One region of the Microbacterium koreense genome, then DNA from elsewhere that is predicted to be linked to it. Evidence: predicted binding sites of a transcription regulator. Region 1 holds the regulator's gene; the other holds the start of a gene.
What was found. Region 1 encodes HspR, which represses chaperone genes until heat shock. Its sites were predicted from a motif close to AAGTTGAGTCNNNNNGACTCAACTT; they were not measured.

Region 1 (6,080 bases):
CCCGCAACCAGGCCGAGTCGCTCGCCTACTCGATCGAGAAGCTCATCTCGGAGAACGACGACAAGCTGCCCGCTGATGTCAAGGAGTCGGTCCAGAAGGATGTCGACGACCTCAAGTCGGCCCTCGCCGGTGACGACGACGACGCGGTGAAGGCTGCGTTCGACAAGCTCAACGAGAGCCAGGGCAAGCTCGGCGAGGCGATCTACGCGCAGAACCAGGCCGCCGCGGCCGACGGTGCCGCCGAAGAGGCCTCGCAGGAGACCGGGGCCGCCGAAGAAGAAGATGTCATCGACGCCGAGGTCGTCGACGACGAAGAGGACAAGAAGTAAAGCCATGACAGACAAGGACGACTTCGAAGACAACGAGGTCCGTCCGGACGACGAGGGGTCGGAGGCGAACGTCTCCGACCCCGCGTCGCACCAGGACGACCTGACGGTCGATGACATCCTCGGCGCGGACCAGACCGACGACGCCCTCACCGGCGACGACGCGGTCGACCTCCCGCCCGAGGCGGCGGGCTACCTCGCCGACCTGAAGCGCATGACCGCCGAATACGCCAACTACCGTCGGCGCACCGAGGCACAGCGTGGCATCGAGATCGACCGGGCCAAGGGTGAGGCGGCCAAGAGCCTCCTGCCCGTGCTCGACGACCTCGACCGCGCTGAGAAGCACGGTGACCTCGAAGAGGGCACCGCGTTCGCGGCGATCGCGGAGAAGATCCGCGGCTCGGTGACGAAGCTCGGTGTGGTCGCCTATGGCGCCACGGGTGACGTGTTCGACCCGCAGCAGCACGAAGCGATCTTCCAGGTGCCGACGCCCGGTCAGACCGAAACCACGGTGCTCGAGGTCGTCGAGGTGGGGTACCGCCTCGGCGATGTCGAATTGCGGCCGGCCAAGGTCGTCGTCGCCGTACCGGCCGAGTAGGAGGGGAGGAGGCATCCATGGCAAGTCAAGATTGGTTCGACAAGGACTTCTACAAGACCCTCGGGGTCTCCAAGGACGTCTCCGACGCCGACCTGAAGAAGACCTACCGCAAGCTGGCACGCAAGTATCACCCGGACTCGAACCAGGGTGACGCGAGCGCAGAGGCGAAGTTCAAGGAGATCAGCGAAGCGTACGCGGTGCTGAGCGACCGGGACCAGCGCGAAGAGTACGACCAGATCCGAGCGATGGGATCCGGCGCCCGCTTCACGGCAGGCGGCCGGGGCGCCGGCGGCTTCGAGGACGTGTTCTCGCAGTTCGGACAGAGCCGCGGCGGCGGTCGCTACACCTCCGCCGAAGACTTCGAGGACATCTTCTCGATGTTCGGGCAGCAGGGCGGCGGTTTCGGTTCCGGACGTTTCGGGCAGTCCACCGGCGGCTTCCGCGGCTTCGGTGGACCGACCCGCGGCGCCGACGTCACCGCACGGACCACGATCGACTTCACGACCGCTGCCAAGGGCGAGACGATCACCCTGCAGGGCGAGGACGGCCGGCCGTTCAAGGTGAAGATCCCCGCGGGGGTCGTCGACGGTCAGAAGATCCGTCTGCGGGGGCGGGGACGCCCATCGCCGGACGGAGGCGAGACCGGCGACATCATCGTTCAGGTCAGCGTGCGCGCCCACCCGGTCTTCGAACGCGACGGGCTCAACCTGCGCGTCAAGGTTCCGGTGACCTTCACCGAAGCAACCCTCGGCGCGACGATCGAAGTCCCCACCCTCGGCGGTGACCCGGTCAAGCTCCGCGTCGCGCCCGGCACACCGTCGGGCCGCGTCCTGCGGGTGAAAGGGCGCGGTGTCGAAACCCAGAAGGGCACAGGAGACCTGCTCGCCGAGGTACAGGTGGCCGTTCCGGCACACCTGGATGACGCCGCCCGTGAAGCACTCGAGCGCTTCCAGTCGCTCGAGCCGAAAGAGAATCCGCGCGCCGACCTCATGGCCAAGGCCCGCGGCTAGACGATGAGAGGGGTGGAGGTGCATGACCGAAGACGAGCTCGATGAGAACGCGCCGATCTTCGCGATCGCGGTGGCGGCGGAGCTGTCGGGCATGCACCCCCAAACCCTCCGACAGTACGACCGGCTCGGTCTGGTCGTTCCCGCCCGCACACAGGGCGGGTCGCGCCGGTACTCCGTGCGCCATGTCGAACAACTGCGCGAAGTCGCACGTCTCTCGGCCGAGGGCATCGGACTCCCCGCCATCATCCGCATTCTGGACCTCGAGAGCCGGGTGCAGGAGCTTCATCTGCGCGTGCGCGACCTCGAAGACCGCGTCCGTGCCGAGGTCGAGAGGCGCCCCGGCGCGCGGGTGTTCGCGGCCGGCTCCACGGGCGCAGTCGTCACGGTTCGCCGTGGCACGCGCGTTCGCCGCTCCACCGACATCGTGCGATGGCGGCCCGAGCCACCGCCCCGTGAAGACGGAGCGGATACCGACGGATCTCGCTGAGCGCGGTGCGGTAGACGGGGTCCGTCACCGTCATGCCGCTACGCTCGCTCCGTGAGCACAACGCCCCCCACGTCGCGCTTCGACATCACCTCGCGTGATGACGCCACCGAGCGCTCGCTCGAATCACTCGCACTCGGAGCCGGAGCGGCGGGGTTCGTCGTCGTCGGACTCGTCGCCGTCGTTGTCTTCCGTTTCGGCGAAGCGCCCATCGCCGGTCCAGGGTCCGTCGGGCAGTTCAGCGCCATCGCGGCGGCTGTCGTCGCCATCCTCGTCTTCATCGCCGGTCGGTGGCTGGTTCGCCGGGGCGCCCGTGTGCGCCCGCTCGACGTCGTCGATCTGGTCGCCCTCGCCTTCGCCCACGGCATCATCGCGCTGCTGTCGTGGACGCTCGTCGCGGACATCCTCGAACAGGGCTTCCTCGGTGCGGAGGTCTACGGACTTGCCGTCATCGTGCTCGCCGCCGGAGTGGCCGCCGTCACCGGGTACATCGTCTTTCACTCGGCCGTGCACATGGACTTGCAGTTGCTCGCCGTCGTTCTCGCCGTCTTCCTCGTCGAAGGCATCATCGCGAGCATGCTTACCGCGAGCGATCCGCTGTGGTGGAAGGACAACCTCAGCGCCCTCGGCATGAACAACGATCTGTCATCGATGACGTTCAACATCACCCTGATCGTCGCGGGAATCCTCGTCACCACACTGGCTCGGGCCGCGACCGCCGGAATCCCCACGTCGAACCCCCGCGGGATCGGGCGCGTCCGCGTCAGCCTCGTCGTCGTCGGGGTGTTCCTCGGCCTCGTGGGAGTCTTCCCCGTCGATGATTTCTTCGCCCTCCACACCGGCGTCGCGTCGGGCATGGCTGTCGCGTTCGGCGTGCTCGTCCTGCGCCTGCGGGCGTGGATCCCCGGAATGCCGCGGCCATTCGTGCTGCTCGGGCTGGTGTTCGTCGCAACGATCGTCGTGCTCGCAGTGTTCTTCGCCATCGGGTACTACACGCTCACGGCGGTCGAATTGGTCGCCGGAATGCTCGTCTTCACCTGGATCGTGCTCTTCATCCGCAACGCGGCGGCTCTCGCTCAGGATGCCGTGCGCCTCCCGGAGGCCGCCGAATGACGGCGCCCCCGACGGCCGGGGGCCCCAAGGTGAACCGTCGGCGCGGCGAGACCCCCGCCACGCAACGCTGGAACGCGGTGATGTACTGGCCGCTCACCGTGGCCGCGCTGCTCTTCCTGATCACCTATACGTTCCATGTGATCGCAGACTTCCACGGCACCGAAGCGGTCGTGGCCCATACGCTCATCGCGCTGACCTGGGTGGTCTTCATCGTCGACTACCTCGTGCGCCTCGCGCTGTCGAACCCGCGGGGTGAGTGGTTTCGCACGCACCTCGCAGCGCTCGGGATCACGATCGTGCCGCCCCTGAGGCCCGTCGTGCTGCTCGATGCGTTCACCCGAATCGCGGAGTTCCGACGCACCGCCGGTTCGGGGCTGCGTGCGCGCCTGCTCATCTACGGCATCGGCAGCACCCTGCTTCTGATCTGGTACATCTCGCTGGTCGTGCTCCAGGCAGAGCGCCACGCTCCGGGCGCCACGATCGTCAGCTTCGGGGATGCGGTCTGGTGGGCGTTCTGCACCGTCACCACCGTCGGGTACGGCGACTATGTGCCGGTGACGTTGCAGGGCCGCATCGCCGCGGTGGTGCTCATGGCGGGGGGCGTCGTCCTGGTCGGCCTCATCGTCGCCACCATCTCGTCAGCCGTCGTCGAACGTGTCTCGAACGCGTCGACACCGCAGCGTCCTCCTCATCGCCGGCGCCGCCGACGTCACCCGACTGAAGCGGGGGGCAGGCCCGAGCACGACCACCCCGAGCACGACAGAGCAGACCATGAACTCGATCACCACACAGGTGATGAAACCGACGACCCCGAAGACCCTTCGCGCCCGTGACCTCCTCGACCCCAGGAACGCCCTCGCTGCGACTGCTCGTCGGGCTCGCGGCATCCGTCGTCGTGCTCGCCGGGCTCTTCTTCGCACGTGATCTCGTCGGCCCGCTCGCGCTCGCCGCGGTCATCGTGATCATCTGCCATCCGCTGCGACACCCGCTCGAACGCCGCGGCTGGCCCAGCTGGGCGGCGACCACCGCGGTGATCACACTGGCCTACGTGATCCTCGCCGTCCTGGTCGGTCTCCTCTGGTTCGCGGGCACCCGCTTCAGCGCGCTCGTCGTCGACTTCGCGTCTGACCTTCGTTCATCGGCTGACAAGACGGTGGCGTGGCTGCGCGACCTCGGTCTCGACGCCGCCGCCGCCGATGCCGCGGCATCGTTGCTCGAGCCCTCGTCGATCCTCGGGTTCGCAGCATCCCTCACCGGTACTGCACTCGGTGTGCTGACGGCGTTCTTCTTCGTGCTCGCTTACGTCATCTTCATGGCTGCGGATGCCGCACGCTACGCGCGCACACCCGCCGCGTTCGGCCACACCCTGCCGCGGTTCCAGGCCTTCCACAGCGGTGTGCGGCGCTACTACGTCGTCAACGCCACATTCGGTGCGATCGTCGCGGTGGTCGACGGACTCGCGCTGTGGGCGCTGGGAATTCCCGCCCCGGTCGTCTGGGCGATCCTCGCGTTCGTCACCAACTTCGTTCCCAACATCGGGTTCGTGCTGGGCGTGATCCCGCCGGCGGTCCTCGCTCTCGTGGTCGGAGGATGGCCACTTTTGCTCGCGGTCGTCGCGATCTACTGCGTCGTCAACGTCACCCTGCAGGTGCTGATCCAGCCCAAGTTCGTCAGCGACGCCGTCAATCTGAGCCTCACTTTGAGCTTCTTCTCGGTGATCTTCTGGACCTTCATCATCGGGCCGCTGGGCGCGATCCTGTCGATTCCGCTGACGCTCCTCGTGCGCTCGCTGGTGCTCGAAGGAGACCCGGGCACGCGACGGTTGCGCTGGCTCTCCGGAGACGACGACGCCGCGCCATAGCGACGCGACGGGGGTACCCTGAACCGTGCTCGTCAGACTGCTCGTCCGCTACCTCGCTCCCTACCGGTGGTTGCTCGCGGCGCTCCTAGTCTTCCAGTTCGCCTCCGCGATCGCCGCACTCTACTTGCCTCGACTCAATGCGGACATCATCGACAACGGCCTGGCCCGCGGCGACACGGCCTACATCTGGTCGACCGGTGCGCTCATGCTCACGATCTCGTTCGGACAGATTTCGGCATCGATCGTCGCGACGTACTTCGCCGCCCGCGCGGCGATGAGTCTCGGCCGCGACCTGCGGCGCGACATCTTCGACAAGGTGAGCGGCTTCTCAGAGCGGGAGGTGTCGACATTCGGCGCCGGGTCGCTCATCACCCGCAACACCAACGATGTCCAGCAGGTCCAGATGCTCACGATGATGGCGTCGACCATGATGGTGACCGCGCCGCTGTTGGCGATCGGCGGAATCGTGATGGCGTTGCAGCAGGACGTCGGTCTGAGCTGGTTGATCGGTGTCGCCGTTCCCCTCCTGCTGTTCATCGTCGGCCTCGTGATCAGCCGGATGGTGCCGCTCTTCCGCACCTTCCAAGCCAAACTCGACGCGATCAACCGAATCATGCGTGAGCAACTCACCGGGGTGCGCGTCGTGCGCGCGTTCGTGCGCGAAGACATCGAAGAGAAGCGTTTCGCC
Region 2 (6,080 bases), 180 kb from region 1:
CCTGGCAAGGATTCGCCGACACGGATCTCGCCCTCAGTGAGCGCTGGCTCGAACGTGACCTCTTCAATCGCGACTTCGCTGAGCGGCGGGTGGCCGAGATCCTGCGCGAGGCAGCGCTGTTCGCGTCGGCCAAGATGGCGCGCCGTATCGTCGGTGCGGCGAAGGTGGCCGATATCGAGACGCTCGATCCCGAGTTGCGCGCGCCGGCGGCCCGTGCGGTCCTGAGCGCGGCGAGGGCGCTCGCTGCGCGATGGGACTCGGTCGCGGGCGTGCGCGATATCCGCGACACGCTCGACGCGCAGATCCTCGGGTGATCGCGCTGACGTGACACAGCGAGGGGGATGCCGCGGCCATCGCGGCATCCCCCTCGTCGCATCACGCTCTCGTCACACCAGGGCGAGCACGCTCGCATAGGCGTCGCGAGCCACATCGGGCTGGGAAGCGGGCCCGCCGAAGACGCGTGCGGTGCCCGGTTCGCCGGACCACGCCAGCCACCCGGGCGCGCGGGTGCGGACGAACGCGGTTGCCGCATCGTGCAGCGCGTTCGCGAGAGCGCGGGGCGGCTGCGGTCCGGCAAGTCGGGTCACGCCATCGGCGTCGAGCACGTCGAACCAGAACGGGACGTCGAGGCAGTGAAGCGCCCAGCCGCGGGTCGGTGAAGCCCACGCGAACCGGTACACCCAGGTCGGGGCTTCTCCGCGAGCATCGGCGACCCGAACCACCGTGACGCGAAAGACCGCGTCTGTCACGTACCGCCCCAGGACCGCCGCCGTTCCCTTCCGCCGCTGCTCGGTGTTCGCGGCGAGGTAGTCCCTGCGTCGGCGCGGGTCGGGGGCGACCACTGCCAGAGCCAGTGATGCCGGCACGAGGCCGAGCGGGTGCTTGGCCGCATCCGTCATCGTCGTGAATTCGTCGTCGGTGCTGCCGATGACGAGAGGTTTGTCGGCGCCGACGCCCGCGGCGAGCGATGTCACGGTGTCGCGGAGGAGTAGGTCTCCGTCGATGACCGGACCCCACGGCGAGCCTTGGCTGATGAGCTCCCGTGCCTTCTCCCACGGGCGTGCCGGTGGGGGGTTCGTGGCGTCATGCTGGAGCGCATGCAGGCGCTCCTCGCTGACCGCTGCGAATCCGGCTCGAGTGGGGGCGACACCGGCGAGGTTCGCCAACTTCGCCGACACGGTGCGTGCCTGCTCGGCGGGGATGTCGCCGAGCGCCGGAGAGAGTGCCCACACGGCCGAGAAGAGATGCTGCGCGGCGGGCATCGCGAGAAGGGTGAGCACCGCGCCACCGCCGGCGGATTGACCGGCGATCGTCACCCGGTCGGGGTCCCCGCCGAAAGCTCCGATGTTGCGCTGTACCCATTCGAGGGCTGCGAGCCAATCGCGCACGGCGCGGTTGCTCGGTGCGCCCTCGATGTGGCCGAACCCGTCGAATCCCAGGCGGTACGACACGGTCACCGTGACGACGCCGTCGCGGTTGAAGGATCGGCCGTCGTACCAGGGGCTCGCCGGGGACCCGCCGGTGTACCCGCCGCCGTGGATCCACACCATGACCGGAAGTCGGGCGTCGTCTGCGGGGGCAGGAGTGAAGACATTGACGTTCAGCGTGGAATCGCCCGCGACGGAGGGCTCGGGGATGAGCGTCTCGCCGGGGTCGCCGCGCTGCGCGGTGGCGCCGAACTCGACCGCGTCGCGCACCCCTTCCCACCGTTCGACCGGCACGGGGGCCGCGAACCTCAGGTCGCCGACCGGCGGCTGGGCGAAGGGGATGCCGAGAAACGCCGCCGAGTCTCCACGCCACACGCCACGTACACGGCCGGACGCGGTGTCGACGAGGGGTGGGCTGTCAGCAGACATCACGGCCTCCTTGGTGCGAGTGGGACCATCCTTTCGCACACCTGAGAATTCGCCGAAACGGTATTAGCACTCTCTGGTCGAGAGTGCTAATCTGAGTCTTGCTTGAGTCGAAGCAACTCAAGTTTCGAAGCCTCAGACACAAGGAGACACCATGGCGACGTATGACCCGTTCCGTGACCTCGACCGTCTCGCAACGAGCCTCTTCGACCAGCGCCGCGGACCGCGCCGCATGCCGATGGACCTGTACCGCGACGGCGACCACTATGTGCTCACCGCCGACCTTCCGGGGATCGACCCGGGCTCGGTCGACGTCGACGTCGACGGCCAGCTGCTCACCATCCGCGCCGAGCGCACGCTGCCGTCGGGTGACGGCGTCAAGTGGATCACGCGCGAGCGTGAGGCGGCGTCGTTCCTGCGCCAGCTCAACCTCGGCCAGGGAATCGACACCGAGCGCATCTCGGCCAGCTACACCAACGGTGTGCTGAGCGTGACGATCCCGGTGAGCGAGAAGGCGAAGCCGCGCAAGATCGACGTCACGACCGACGCCGGCTCGGTGATGCGCGCGAGCGAGAGCGAACCGCAGCCCGTCGAGCAGTAATCGACTACTGAGAAGGCCCAGTCGGAATCGAACCGGCTGGGCCTTCTTGTGCGCCTACGGTGATGCCTGTGGCCGGGCGCGGTCAGTGCGGGGCGTCAGCGCGTGGCGAGGAAGGCCAGAAGTGCTTCGTTCACTTCTGCGCCGTGCGTCCACAACAGGCCGTGCGGCGCCCCCTCGATCTCGACGTACACCGCCGAGGGCAGCAGGTCGCGAAACCGCCGGGCGGTCACATCGATCGGCAGAATGTTGTCCGCCGTGCCGTGAAGGATCAACGCGGGCACGGTGATCGCCGGGATGTCGTCGCGGAAGTCCGTCGGCCACGTCAGGGGGGCGGCGGCGATCGCGGCGTTGCCGGCCGACCCCGCCACGCGCACGCTCGCATCCACGGCCGCCTGCGAGATGCGCGAGCCGAGGGTGTCGTCGAGATTGTAGAAGTCGCCGAAGAAGCCCGAGACGAACGCATATCGGTCGTCACGGACGCTGGCTGCTATCCCGTCGAAGAACTCCTGCGGTCCCGCGCCGTCGGGATTGTCGTCGGTCTTCAGGAGGTAGGGCTCGAGCGAACCGAGAAACGCCGCCTTCGCGACGCGATCCGCGCCGTAGCGGGAGAGATAGCGCGCGATCTCTCCCGTGCCCATCGAGAAGCCGACGAGCACGGTGTCGGTGAGGTCGAGGTCTTCCATGAGCGCGTGAAGGTCGGCTGCGAACGTGTCGTAGTCGTATCCGCCGCCGGTCTTCGACGACTGTCCGAACCCGCGGCGGTCGTAGGCGATCACGCGGTAGCCGGCATCCAGCAGTGCCGCCTGCTGCTTGCCCCACGACTCCCCGTTCAGGGGAAAGCCGTGGATGAGGACGACCGGTTGTCCGCTGCCCTGGTCGGTGTAGTAGATGTCGACGTCGGCCGAGTTCTCCGTCCCGACGGTGAGGTATGCCACGTTCGCCTGACCTTTCCGCCGGGGGTGTTTCCGGCATCCTCCGACGCTACGCCGTCGCCGCGACGCAGTGAAGGGGTTGCCTCCGTCCGGCCCAGCGAGACTCGCTCTTCACGGCGAGAATCGCCCACTGTGGGCGAGTGTCGCGCTCACGATCAATTCTCGCGGCGTGGGGCGAAGGTTGCGGGCGGGCGCTGGGGTTGCGGGTGGAAGACGTCAGTCGTCGCGCGCGGCGCCCGCCGACGGTGCCACGGTGAAGCAGGTGGGTGCACGGAACCCGGATGCCGCGAACGCGGCGGTTGCGGCATCCACCACGGCGTCGACGTCGTCGCGGGCCACCAGAGCGATCGCGGCGCCGCCGAAGCCGCCGCCGGTCATGCGTGCGCCGAGGGCACCCGCAGCGAGGGAGGCCTCGACGGCGGTGTCCAACTCGGGTACCGAGATCTCGAAGTCATCACGCATCGACGCATGCGACGCGACGAGCAGCGGGCCGATCGCCCGCGGCCCCTCGCTGCGCAGCACCTGGACCGTGTCGATCACCCGCTGGTTCTCGGTCACAATGTGCCGCACTCGCCGAAAGGTCACGTTGTCGAGAAGTTCGGCGGCGCGGGGAAGATCCTCCACCCTCACATCGCGCAGAGCCGCGACACCGAGTGCAGCCGCGCCTCGCTCGCACGCAGTGCGGCGGTCGCCGTATCCGCCGCTGGCGTGCGCATGCGCGACGCCGGTGTCGATCACGACGAGCTCGAGCCCGGCATCCACGAAGCCGAGGTCGACCAGTTCGGCAGTCAGCGTCCGACAGTCGAGGAAGATCGCGGCATCCGCGCGTCCGGTCATCGACGCCATTTGATCCATGATTCCCGTTGGCGCGCCGACGGCGTCGTTCTCGGCCCGTCGGCCTGCCCGGGCGAGCGTGGAGCGGTCGAGGCCGAGCTGCCACACGTCGTTGAGTGCTGCGGCCGTGGCGCTCTCGATGGCCGCCGACGACGACAGGCCTGCGCCGATCGGTACGTTCGAGGCGAACGCCAGGTCCACCCCGCGACGGCCCTCTGCGCCGAGCGCCCACGCCACGCCGAGCGGGTAGCGCGCCCAGTCGGGTACTTCGTCGCGCTGTGCGGGAAAGAGGCTGTCGAGCGCGCGGAGTGCGACCTCGACGGTGTCGCCGGTCAGCGCGGACACGACGCGGATGCGATCATCGTCGCGTAGCCCGAGGGAGACCGCCGTGCGGTGCTGGATGGCGAAGGGGAGCACGAAGCCGTCGTTGTAGTCCGTGTGCTCACCGATGAGATTCACTCGACCCGGCGCCGACCAGGTGCCGATCGGTGTCGAGGAGAAGGCCTCCACGAAGAGGGCGCGAGCGGCGCTCGTGGCGTTCACGCGTCGACCTCCGGAACCCGCGCGAGGGCGTCCCGAAGCCGGTTCGCCTGTTCCTCCGGGGGGATGTCGGCAATCCAGGCGCCCATCGCGGCCTCCGACCCGGCGAGGTATTTGAGCTTGTCCGCCGCGCGCCGCGGGGAGGTGAGCTGCAGGTGCAGACGCACAGTGTCGCGGCCTTCTTCAACCGGCGCCTGATGCCAGGCGGCGATGTACGGGGTGGGGGTGTCGTACAGCGCATCGACACCGCGCAGCAGCCGCAGGTAGAGCGGTGCGAGCTCGTCGCGCTCGGCGTCGGTCGTCGCGGCGAAGTCGGCGACCTGACGGTGGGGCAAGAGGTGCACCTCGACGGGCCAGCGCGCGGCGAACGGGACGAAGGCCGTCCAGTGCTCGCCCTGCAGCACAACGCGCTCGGAGTGGCGCTCGAAAGCCAGGATGCGGTCGAAGAGGTCGACGCCCTCGGCGTCGATCTGGGTGAGCAGCGTGCGGGTGCGCGGCGTGACGTAGGGGTAGGCGTAGATCTGGCCGTGGGGGTGGGGGAGGGTGACGCCGATCGCCTCGCCGCGGTTCTCGAAGGGGAACACCTGTGCGACGCCGGGCACTGCCGAGAGTGCAGCTGTACGGTCGGCCCACGCCTCGATCACCGTGCGTGCGCGTGTTCGGGTCTGCGTGCCGAACGATCCCTCGTGCTCAGGGCTGAAGCAGACGACCTCGCATCGGCCGACGGAGGGGCGCTCGGCGCCGAGGCCGGCGGTGCCGAGCGGAGCGGGGTCGCCGGTGGCGGGCCCGAAGGACGGCGACTTGTTCTCGAATACCGCCACGTCGTATCGCGACGGGATCTCCGACGGGTTGGCCGAGGTCTGCGGGGCGAGGGGATCGAGTTCGGCGGGGGGAAGGAACGCGCGGTTCTGTCGCGCGGCGGCAACCGAGACCCAGTCGCCGGTGAGGACGTCGTGGCGCATGGTCGCCGTCGCGGGACGTGGTGCGGGTTCTCGGATGTCGGAACCGCGGTCGTCGGGAAGCTCAGAGCCGGGGTCGTCGAAGTAGATGAGTTCCCGACCGTCGGAGAGCCGCGTCGTGCGCTTGACGACGCCCGCGCCGAGGGTCGTCGGGGTCATCGGGGGCATGTTCACGTCAACACGCTAGGCGACAAGCAGTGATAACGTCAACATCATCCGGCGAGGGCGGAGTGGGAAGAGGCGGCGAGTGGCGCAGGAACGACGAACGTCGATGGCGGATGTCGCCGCCCGCGCCGGTGTGTCCGGTCAGACCGTTTCTCGCGTTGTCAACGCGAGTCCGCGTGTGGATCCGGCGACGCGT

Region 2: the regulator HspR is predicted to act here: its motif matches at 1,956-1,980, upstream of ACFQZV_RS01100 (Hsp20/alpha crystallin family protein).

What each region holds. Positions count from the first base shown of each region.
Region 1 covers NZ_JBHTIM010000001.1:435,736-441,815, reverse strand. Annotated here, with positions in the region: gene dnaK (molecular chaperone DnaK) at 1-329, shown strand, start outside; gene ACFQZV_RS01950 (nucleotide exchange factor GrpE) at 334-924, shown strand; gene ACFQZV_RS01945 (DnaJ C-terminal domain-containing protein) at 942-1,934, shown strand; gene ACFQZV_RS01940 (heat shock protein transcriptional repressor HspR) at 1,957-2,421, shown strand; gene ACFQZV_RS01935 (hypothetical protein) at 2,473-3,531, shown strand; gene ACFQZV_RS01930 (potassium channel family protein) at 3,528-4,364, shown strand; gene ACFQZV_RS01925 (AI-2E family transporter) at 4,361-5,392, shown strand; gene ACFQZV_RS01920 (ABC transporter ATP-binding protein) at 5,418-6,080, shown strand, end outside.
Region 2 covers NZ_JBHTIM010000001.1:254,820-260,899, reverse strand. Annotated here, with positions in the region: gene mtnK (S-methyl-5-thioribose kinase) at 1-314, shown strand, start outside; gene ACFQZV_RS01105 (carboxylesterase/lipase family protein) at 387-1,856, opposite strand; gene ACFQZV_RS01100 (Hsp20/alpha crystallin family protein) at 2,008-2,454, shown strand; gene ACFQZV_RS01095 (alpha/beta fold hydrolase) at 2,550-3,389, opposite strand; gene galK (galactokinase) at 3,603-4,763, opposite strand; gene galT (galactose-1-phosphate uridylyltransferase) at 4,760-5,887, opposite strand; gene ACFQZV_RS01080 (LacI family DNA-binding transcriptional regulator) at 5,991-6,080, shown strand, end outside.